DNA from 3 places in the Streptomyces sp. Pv4-95 genome. Region 3 is predicted to be linked to each of the others. Evidence: riboswitches for the same ligand, from Rfam matches in the RefSeq annotation. Region 3 holds a riboswitch; each other region holds the start of a gene.
What was found. Region 3 has a riboswitch for thiamine pyrophosphate ahead of thiO (glycine oxidase ThiO). Riboswitches for the same ligand answer to the same signal wherever they lie in the genome.
Positions count from the first base shown of each region.

Region 1: linked by a shared signal. The riboswitch ahead of QOM21_RS00420 (purine-cytosine permease family protein) and the one ahead of thiO (glycine oxidase ThiO) in region 3 are both predicted to bind thiamine pyrophosphate.
Region 2: linked by a shared signal. The riboswitch ahead of thiC (phosphomethylpyrimidine synthase ThiC) and the one ahead of thiO (glycine oxidase ThiO) in region 3 are both predicted to bind thiamine pyrophosphate.

Region 1 is NZ_CP127172.1:91,419-94,669, reverse strand. Features, by position in the region: gene QOM21_RS00430 (DUF418 domain-containing protein) at 1-923, shown strand, start outside; gene QOM21_RS00425 (Tn3 family transposase) at 1,029-1,367, shown strand; TPP riboswitch at 1,545-1,639, shown strand; gene QOM21_RS00420 (purine-cytosine permease family protein) at 1,630-3,030, shown strand; partial or broken gene QOM21_RS00415 (LUD domain-containing protein) at 3,242-3,251, shown strand, end outside.
Region 2 is NZ_CP127172.1:4,097,474-4,100,724, forward strand. Features, by position in the region: gene thiC (phosphomethylpyrimidine synthase ThiC) at 1-1,509, opposite strand, end outside; TPP riboswitch at 1,504-1,661, opposite strand; gene QOM21_RS17965 (YibE/F family protein) at 1,731-3,116, shown strand; gene QOM21_RS17970 (SsgA family sporulation/cell division regulator) at 3,173-3,251, opposite strand, start outside.
Region 3 is NZ_CP127172.1:6,117,756-6,121,006, forward strand. Features, by position in the region: gene QOM21_RS26770 (thiazole synthase) at 1-52, opposite strand, end outside; gene thiS (sulfur carrier protein ThiS) at 62-277, opposite strand; gene thiO (glycine oxidase ThiO) at 274-1,500, opposite strand; TPP riboswitch at 1,498-1,610, opposite strand; gene QOM21_RS26785 (NAD(P)/FAD-dependent oxidoreductase) at 1,767-3,008, shown strand; gene QOM21_RS26790 (Rv2175c family DNA-binding protein) at 3,165-3,251, shown strand, end outside.

The DNA of each region.
Region 1 (3,251 bases), 6.0 Mb from region 3:
TCTTCGGGGTCGGGCTGGCCATCCAGTTCCGGTCGGCTGCCAAGCGCGGGCAGCCGTGGCCGGGCCGGTACACGTGGCGGGCGCTGTTCCTCTTCGCCGAGGGGACCGTGCACTTCGTACTCGTCTTTGCCTGGGATGTGTTGATGGGGTACGCGGTGGTCGCGTTGCTGGTGGCCTGGCTGCTCACGCGTTCCGCGCGGGCCCAGCGCGTGACGTGGATCGTCATGGGCGGACTCCACCTGGTGGCGATGACGCTGCTCACGGCTGCCATGCTGCTCGCATCGGGCGGCGGGACGGATGGCGGACCCGACGCCGAGGCCGTGGCGCTGTACGCCAAGGGCGGTTACGCGGAACAGGTCGCCTTCCGGCTGTCGCACGCCATGGTGCTGCGCATGGAACCGGTGCTCTCCTTCGGGCTGTTGGTGTTCCTGTTCCTGCTCGGCGTACGGCTCTTCAGGGGCGGGGCCTTTCAGAGCGATGCAGCGGGGCGGCGCATTCGACGTCGGCTGGCCGGGTGGGGACTGGGGATCGGCCTACCCCTCACCACCTTTGCCGTGCTGGGCGGTTCGGACTTCTTCTTCCTGGAGCGGTACGTGGCGGCGCCGGTGCTGGCGATCGGCTACCTCGGCCTCGTCGGCATGGTGATGGACCGGCTCCGCCACCCGGGCCCATTGACCTCCGCCCTGACCTCCGTCGGCCGTACGGCCCTGTCCTGCTACGTACTGCAGAACGTGCTCGCCATGCTGGGCTGCTACGGCATCGGCCTGGGTCTGGCGTCCCGTTGGGCGGACAGCGGCCCGTGGTGGGTGATGGGTCTGTGGGCGGCGATGTGCCTGGTGCTGGTGATCGGGGCACGCCTGTGGCTGCGGCGGTTCGAGCACGGACCGCTGGAATCGGTGCAGAAGCGACTGCTACGGCGCTGACTCCAGCAGCCAGTCTCGGCCGGGAGCCTCAGCGGACGCAGGCGAGCGGCCGGACACTGAAAGGATCTTGGAGCCCACGACTTCCCCCTCAGCCGTTCCATTGGGATGCACACGGACGACGCTCAGGTGGATGTCGGGCTCCACCTGCTCCAGTCCGCGCTGGTCCACGTCAACACTCTGTTGTCGCAGCAGGTCCTCGCCGAACGGGCCGGGGCGAAAAAGCTGTCCGACGAGGACAGGCGCGGACCGACCGCGCTCTTCTGGTCGGGCATCAACCCGCACGGCACCTACCGTCTCGACATGACCAAGGGGCTGGACCTGCTGCTCCCGACCGTGCCCGGATCGCTACGTTTGACCAAGACCGCCCGGTGTGAAGGTGCCTCCGGGCGGGGCAGGGGCAGGGGCGGGTGGCGGAGGTCGGCGGAGGGTCGGCAAGCGGCATAGGTCGATCCGGTCACTCACGCCCGCTGAACCAGAGGGCCGCGCCCGGGAAAGCGGCAGTTACGGTCCGCACCTGAAGTGTGCGGGGGAGAGGTTGCCGAGCGCGATGTCCGTCCGGCACCCTCACCGTCCTCTCCCCGCCTGCATGAGCACACCAGAGGGCGCGTTAAGGTGTTTGGCATACCGGACACGGGGTGCCCCACCAGGGGGCTGAGATCACACCCGTCGAACCTGAACCAGTTCGTACTGGCGGAGGGATGTCTTCATGTCGTGGACGCATGTTTCCAGTGGGCTGACCGCCGACGGCAGGCCGGCCGCCTTCGACGGCCGGATGCCTGCGGCGCCCGGCGACCTGACCGTCGAGGCGCACGGCATCGAGCCGATTCCGGAGAGTAACCGCTACGGCACGGCCGGGCGCCTTTTCACCGTGTGGTTCGCCCCCAATCTGACCATGACCGGCGTCTTCACCGGCACGGTCGGCGTCGCGCTCGGCCTGGACTTCGCCACCGCGCTCGCTGCCGTCGTGCTCGGTACGGTCCTCGGTGCGGTGCCCACCGCCTACCTGGGGACCTGGGGAAGCCGGACCGGAGCAGGTCAACTGCCTCTGGCTGGGCTGGCGTTCGGCCGGGCCGTCGCGCTGCCCGGGGTCCTGCAGTGGCTGTCCTCCATCGCGTGGGACGCGCTGATCGGGCTGTTCGGCGGGGACGCGCTGGCCCGGCTGTGCGGCTGGCCCTTCTGGCTCGGTGTCCTGGTCATGCTGGTCGCCCAAGGTGTCCTCGGAGTCTTCGGCTACGAGGCGATCCACCGCCTGCAGATCGTCATGACGTTCGTGCTCGGCGCGGCCTTCGCGCTGATCGCCTGGCGGCTGCTGGACGGCGTGCACCCCGCAGCCCACGGCTCCGTCCATGGTGCGGACCGTGTCGGTGCTTTCGCCCTGACCAGCACCATCGCGCTGAGTCTCGCCCTGTCCTGGGCCCCGTACGCCAGTGACTTCAGCCGCTACCTGCCGGCCTCGACCTCGCGTACACGCATGTTCTGGTACACGCTGCTCGGCCTTGTGGTGTCCTTCGTGGCCGTCCAGACGCTCGGGCTGTGGGGCGCCTCCGTGCTGACCGACCAGACGGCCGGCGGGGTGAGCGAGCTCCTCGGCGGTGGGGCGCTGGGTGGCTTCGGGCTGCTCGCCGTGGCGCTGGCCGCGCTGTGCAGTAACGCGATGAACGACTACAGCGGTTCGCTGGCCCTGCAGACGGTCGGGGTGCGCATCCCGCGCCCCGCGGCCGCCGCCCTCGCGGCCGCGCTCGGATTCCCCCTCGTGCTGTGGATGCACGCGGCGGACACCACCGCGCGCTTCCAGAACGTGCTGCTGTTCGTCGGCTACTGGATTCCTGGCTTCGTCGCGATCGTCATCGTCGACTGGCGTGCGCGGGCCCGCGCACGGGGCGGAGCGGCGCTCGACATCGCCGCTGAGTCCGAGCGGCGACAGCCGGCCTACCCCGCCCTGCTCGCCTTCGCCGCCGCCTTCGCCGCCGCCATACCGTTCATGAACACCAGCCTGTACGTGGGCCCGATCGCGGACGCACTGCACGGCGCCGACCTGTCGTACTACGTGGCCTTCCTCGTGGCACTCATCGTCTACGCGCCCTTGCGGCTTCGTTCCCGCCGCTGACAGGGGCGGCGATCGCCGAGAGCATGCCATGGGTGCTCGCCCTGGTGCCCGTCGGCACGCTGCCCGCGCGAACGCACTGGCGGGGGAGCTGGGGCGGTGGCTGCGCCCGACAGCGGACCCGGGGCGACGCATCCGAGATCATCACGCTCGCGGGTACGGGAGGGGGCGGTCGCGGCGTGGACGCCTCCGACAGTGCCGAGGACGCCGAGGACGCGGCACGC
Region 2 (3,251 bases), 2.0 Mb from region 3:
GCGGGCGTCGGAGAGCGCGTCGTCCCATTCCTGGGCGCCTGGGTGGCCCTTGGCGAGGTCCGCCGCATGGGCCGCGATCTTGTAGGTGATGACGCCGGTCTTGACGTCGTCGCGGTCCGGCAGGCCCAGGTGCTCCTTGGGCGTGACGTAGCAGAGCATCGCGGTGCCCCACCAGGCGATCATCGCGGCACCGATACCGGAGGTGATGTGGTCGTAGGCGGGCGCGATGTCGGTGGTCAGCGGGCCGAGGGTGTAGAACGGCGCCTCTTCGCAGATCTCCTGCTGGAGGTCGATGTTCTCCTTGATCTTGTGCATCGGGACGTGTCCCGGGCCCTCGATCATCGTCTGGACACCGTGCCGCTTGGCGATGGTGTTCAGCTCCCCGAGAGTGCGCAGCTCGGCGAACTGCGCCTCGTCGTTGGCGTCCGCGATGGAGCCGGGGCGCAGGCCGTCACCGAGTGAGTAGGTGACGTCGTAGGAGGCGAGGATGTCGCAGAGTTCCTCGAAGTGCGTGTAGAGGAAGGACTCCTGGTGGTGCGCCAGGCACCAGGCGGCCATGATCGAGCCGCCCCGCGAGACGATGCCGGTCTTGCGGCGGGCCGTGAGGGGCACGTAACGGAGCAGCACGCCGGCGTGCACCGTCATGTAGTCGACGCCCTGTTCGGCCTGCTCGATGACGGTGTCCTTGTAGATCTCCCAGGTCAGCTCCTCGGCCTTGCCGTCGACCTTCTCCAGTGCCTGGTAGAGGGGGACGGTGCCGATGGGGACGGGGGAGTTGCGCAGCACCCACTCGCGCGTGGTGTGGATGTTGCGGCCGGTGGAGAGGTCCATGACCGTGTCGGCGCCCCACTGGGTCGCCCAGGTCATCTTGTCCACCTCCTCCTCGATCGAGGAGGTGACCGCGGAGTTGCCGATGTTGGCGTTCACCTTCACCAGGAAGTTCTTGCCGATGATCATCGGCTCGATCTCCGGGTGGTTGATGTTGGCCGGCAGCACCGCGCGTCCCGCCGCGATCTCGTCGCGCACGAACTCGGGCGTGACGTTCTCGCGGATGGCGACGTACTCCATCTCCGCGGTGACCTCCCCGCGCTGCGCGTACGCGAGCTGGGTGACGGCGGCGCCGTCCCGGCCGCGGCGCGGCAGACGGGGGCGGCCCGGGAAGACCGCATCGAGGTTCTTGAGGCCGCCGCGCGGCGAGGTGTGCTTGAGGCCGTCGTCCTCCGGCCGCAGCGGCCGGCCCGCGTACTCCTCGGTGTCGCCCCGCGAGACGATCCAGTTCTCCCGCAGCGGCGCGAGACCGCGGCGGACGTCGGTCTCGATCTGGGGATCGGTGTACGGACCTGACGTGTCGTAGAGCGTCACGTCCTTGCCGTTGGTGAGGTGCACCTTCCGGACCGGGACCCGAAGGTCGGGCCGCGAACCGGAGACATAGCCCTTGTGCCAGCCGATCGTCGGCTCGACGCCGTCGCCGGCACCGTTTTCGGGCGTGCGTGCATCCTGCAGAGTCATATTGACCCAACTCCCTACGCCGGCATTACCCGGTAACAGGTTCGGCGGTCGACGCAGCGATTTCCCGTGGGTTGCGTTCCGGCGTCTGCCGGACGTCCCGCGGAGGTCAGCGCCCTCTCAGCCCGGTGCTCCGAGCTCCCGCGATTGCAAAGTGCCACCACGGTAGCTGCCGATGCGGCGCGGTGGCCAGGGGGCCCCTGGGTTCTTGCGATGATCGGGCGGTGAGCAGCCAGGAGCCCCATACGCATTCCCACGCGCACGGCCACGCGCCTGCCGCGCCGGTGTCCCGTCATCTGCGCAAGGTCATCGCGGCCGTGCTGATCCCGTTCGCCGTCGCGGTGGTCGTCGGTCTGGCCGTGCTCTGGCCCGGCGGCGCGCCCTCTCACAAACCGTCCGGTGTGGGCTTCGACCAGCCCACCGAGCAGGCGACGGTGCTCCAGGTGGACAAGGTCAACTGCGCCGACGTCCATGCCGAGCAGCAGCCGCAGCCCACGCCGCCGCCGGGGCAGCCACCGAGCGGGGGGTCGACGACCGGCAAGGACTGCGAGCAGGTGACGATCAAGGTCACCACGGGCGAGAACGCCGGGCGGACGTTCCAGACGGTGGTGACCCCGGACGCCTCGCGGCACTACACGACCGGGCAGGACGTGGTGGTCGCGTACTCCCCCAAGGCGCCCAAGGATCTGCAGTACTCGGTCAGCGACGTCGACCGGAGCTTCCCGATGTGGGTGCTCGCCGCGATCTTCGCGTTCGCGGTCGTGGCCGTAGGACGACTGCGCGGGGTTCTCGCGCTGGTGGCGCTGCTGGCGAGCTTCGGCGTGCTGACGCTGTTCATCCTCCCGGCCATCCTGCAGGGCTCCAATCCGCTGGTCGTGGCGGTGGTCGGGGGCAGCGCGATCATGCTGATCGCGCTCTATCTGTGCCACGGGCTGACCGCCAGAACGTCGGTCGCCGTACTCGGGACGCTCGCCTCACTGCTGCTGATCGGCCTGCTCGGGTCGGTGTTCGTCGGCTGGGCGCTGCTGACCGGTAACACCGACGACACCACCGGGCTGGTGCACGGCCTGTACCCGGACATCGAGATCCGGGGCCTGCTGCTGGCGGGGATCATCATCGGCTCGCTGGGTGTGCTCGACGATGTGACGGTGACCCAGACCGCCGCGGTCTGGGAGCTGAAGGAGGCCAATCCGTCGGCGAGTTGGCGCACGCTCTACAGCGCGGCGATGCGCATCGGACGGGATCACATCGCGTCCGTCGTCAACACGCTGGTGCTGGCCTACGCGGGCGCCGCACTGCCGCTGTTTTTGCTGTTCTCGATCGCACAGAGCGATGTGGGGACCGTCGCCACGAGCGAGGTGGTCGCGGAGGAGATCGTGCGCACGCTGGTGGGCAGCATCGGGCTCGTCGCCTCGGTGCCGCTGACGACGCTGCTCGCGGCGATGGTCGTCTCCGCGGACCGCAAGGGGCAGAGCACGGCGGCGCCCGGCACCGCACCGGACACCGGCGCCTCCTCACCGGGCGCTGCCGACGGCTTCGGGGCACAGCGAAGCGCCGCGCGGGGGCGGTCCGGACGGCGCGGGTCGCGGGGCAGGCGCCGAAAGCAGTGAGGACCGGCACGGCCGGGTCGGCGGGGCATGACCGACTGGGCCGGCCCTTCGGGGCATCAGCCGGCCGGCGCCTCCGTGAGGATCCGGTCCAGTACGGCCTCCAGCGTGTCGAAGACCTCTTCCTTGCCGAGCGGC
Region 3 (3,251 bases):
TCAGACGGGACCGGAACGTGGTCCCGGCGATGGTGAGAAGATCATCGGCCATCGGTGCGGATCAGCCTCCCTGGACCGCGGTGAGCACCTCGACGCGGTCACCGTCGCCGAGGGGGGTGAGGGGCCAGCGGGTGCGCGGCACCACGGTCTCGTTGACCGCGGCGGCGACACCCGCCGGCGCCTTGGACAGGGTCGCGACGAGCCGGTCCAGGGTGAGGCCGGCGGGGACGTCGCGGGACTCGCCGTTGACGGACACGGATACGGTCGGGGCGCTCATACGGGCTGCTCCTGTGGGGCGCGGGCGCTTTCCGGCCGCGCACCGGCGGTGGCGGAGAAGCGCGCGGGGGAGAAGGGGCGGGCCTCTTCCGGGAGGTTTCCGGTGGCCAGTACCTCGGCCATCGCGTCGCCGGTGACCGGGGTCAGCAGCACCCCGTTGCGGAAGTGGCCGGTGGCCAGGTGGAGGCCGGGCAGCGCGGTCGGGCCCAGCATCGGGGCATTGTCCGGCGAGGTGGGACGCAGGCCCGCGCAGGTCTCGACGAGCGGCAGCTCGGTGATGCCGGGGACCAGCTCGTGCGCGTCCCGCAGCAGCTCGTAGACCCCGCCGGCGGTGACGGTGGTGTCCCAGCCCAGCTCCTCGCTGGTGGCGCCGACGACCAGTTCCCCGTCTTCCCGGGGCACCAGATACAGCGGGCCGCCGCGGACGACCGCCCGTACGGTGCGCGACAGCAGGGGCGAGCCCCCGCGTGGCGGCTCCGGCATGCGCAGCCGCAGCACCTGGCCCTTGACCGGGCGCACCGGCGGCAGCACCTCCTCGGGGACACCGGCAAGCCGCCCGCTGTGACTGCCCCCGGCCAGCACGACCTGGCCGGCCGACAGGCGGGTGCCGTCGGCGAGCCCGGCGCCTGCCGCCCGGCCGCCCTGGACCGTCAGCCGCTCCGCCCAGCTGCGGTGGAAGGCCACCCCGGCGCGTTCGCAGGCGATCAGCAGGGCGCTCGCCAGCCGGCGCGGGTCCACCTGGTGGTCGCCGTCCACCCGCAGACCGCCGCGTACGCCGGGCGCGAGCATCGGCTCAAGACGGCGGCACTCGCGCCCCGTCAGCCACTGCGAATCCAGCCCCGACCGGGTCTGCAGCGCGTGCAGCTCGCGGAGGTGGGCGCGGTCGTCGGCGTCCAGGGCGACGGCGAGGGTGCCGCACCTGCGGTAGCCGATCCGCTGCCCGCTGGACTCCTCCAGCTCGGCCGCGAAACGCGGATAGCGCTCCGCGGAGGCGACGTTGAGCCCGAGCAGGGTCTGCTCGCCGTAATGCAGCTCGGTGACGGCGGCGAGCATGCCCGCGGCGACGCGGGCGGCCCCACCGCCGGGCGCGGGGTCGGCCACGGCGGCGCGCAGCCCGCGGCCGGCCGCCCGCCAGGCGGTGACCAGTCCGATGATGCCGCCCCCGATGACGAGGACATCGGGGTGCGTGTCCGCAGGAGCCGATGGTGTGGCAGGTGGATGCATGGGCGTCCAGCCCCTCCCTTCGCCGGCATGACCCGGATCAGGTTCGTACGGTCGGAGGCCGGCCAGCCTCCCTCTCAGCCCGGTGCGTCCGGGCTCCCGCGAGTGCGTGTACCCGTCACCCTAATACGCGCCCGCGACACGTCGTAAGGGAGCGCCCCCGGGCCTTCGGCGGGCCGGCCTACCCGCGAGCGCCCCGGTGACGCTGTGTCAGAGATCTCCTTGCGCGCTGCTGCGAACGGCGCGACCCGCCGTCCTAGAGTGATCGGGTGAGCGAGCAGAGCAAGTCCTCCCAGGCCCCTGACCGCACGCCGCGCGTGGTGATCGTCGGCGCGGGAATCGCGGGTGTGCAGACCGCGGTCGCGCTGCGCGAACAGGGCTGGCGCGGCGCGATCACGCTGCTCGGCGACGAGCCCCACCAGCCGTACGACCGGCCCCCGCTGTCCAAGGCGGTGCTGCTCGGCAAGGCCGACGGCTCCGCCTTCGACGTCGACTTCCCCGCCCTCGGCATCGATCTGCAGCTCAGCAGGCCGGTCACCGGCCTGGCGCCGGACGCCCATGTCGTCGAGACGGCCGACGGGCCGGTGCCGTACGACTACGCCGTGATCGCCACCGGCGCCGATCCGATCCACCTGCCGGGCGGTGAGTCGCAGCCGGGCGTCCATCTGCTGCGCACCCTCGACGACGCGGAGCGGCTGCGGCCGGTGCTGGCCGCCGGGAAGCGCATCGTCGTCGTGGGGGCCGGCTGGATCGGTGCCGAGTTCGCGACCGCCGCCCGCGAGTCCGGCTGCCCGGTCACCGTCGTCGAGGCGTCCGACCGCCCGCTGGCCGGTGCGCTGCCCGCCGAGGTCGCAGGCCACATGACCAGCTGGTACACCGAGGCGGGGGCCGAGCTGCGCACCGGCGTACCGGTCGATTCCGTTCGGCCGGGCGCGGTCGAGCTGGCGGACGGCACGACGCTGCCCGCCGACGCGGTGGTGGTCGGCATCGGTGCCAGGCCGGCGACCGGCTGGCTGGGCGGTTCGGGAATCGAGCTGGCCCCGCAGGACGGCTCCGTGGTGGCCGACAAGTGGCTGCACACCTCCGCCCCCGATGTGTTCGCGGTCGGCGACTGCGCCTCCTTCCCGTCCGCCCGCTACGGCCGCCGGCTGCTGATCCACCACTGGGACAACGCCCTCCAGGGCCCGCGCACGGTCGCCGAGAACATCGCCCGCGGCGCCGCGCCCGGCATGGTCTACGACCCGGTCCCGTACTTCTGGTCCGAGCAGTTCGGCCGGTTCGTGCAGTACGCGGGCCACCACCCGGCGGCCGACACGCTGGTCTGGCGCGGCGATCCGGCCGGCGCCGCATGGACGGTGCTGTGGCTGCGCGAGGGCGCCCTGGTGGCGCTGCTGGCCGTGGGGCGCCCCCGGGACCTCGCGCAGGGGCGCAAGCTCATCGAGCGCGGCACGAGGCTGGATCCCGACCGTGCGGCACTGGCCTCCGTACCGCTGAAATCGGCGGCCCGGTAGCGGGCGGATCGGGGCGCTCACCGGGCGCCGCGCCGCCGGAGGAGGGCCGGGCCACCAGGCGGGGCGGCCCGCGCGGCTCACCCAGCGGTGTGCCCGCGGGGCCCTTACGGCGATGCCCGGCTACCGGCTGTCAGTGCGAGGTGGCACGCTTGTCCTGTGACCGAGATTGACGCAAACATCGATGGACTCGTCCCCGCCTGGCTCACCCTCCCCGACATCGCCGAAGAGTTCGACCTCGAGGTG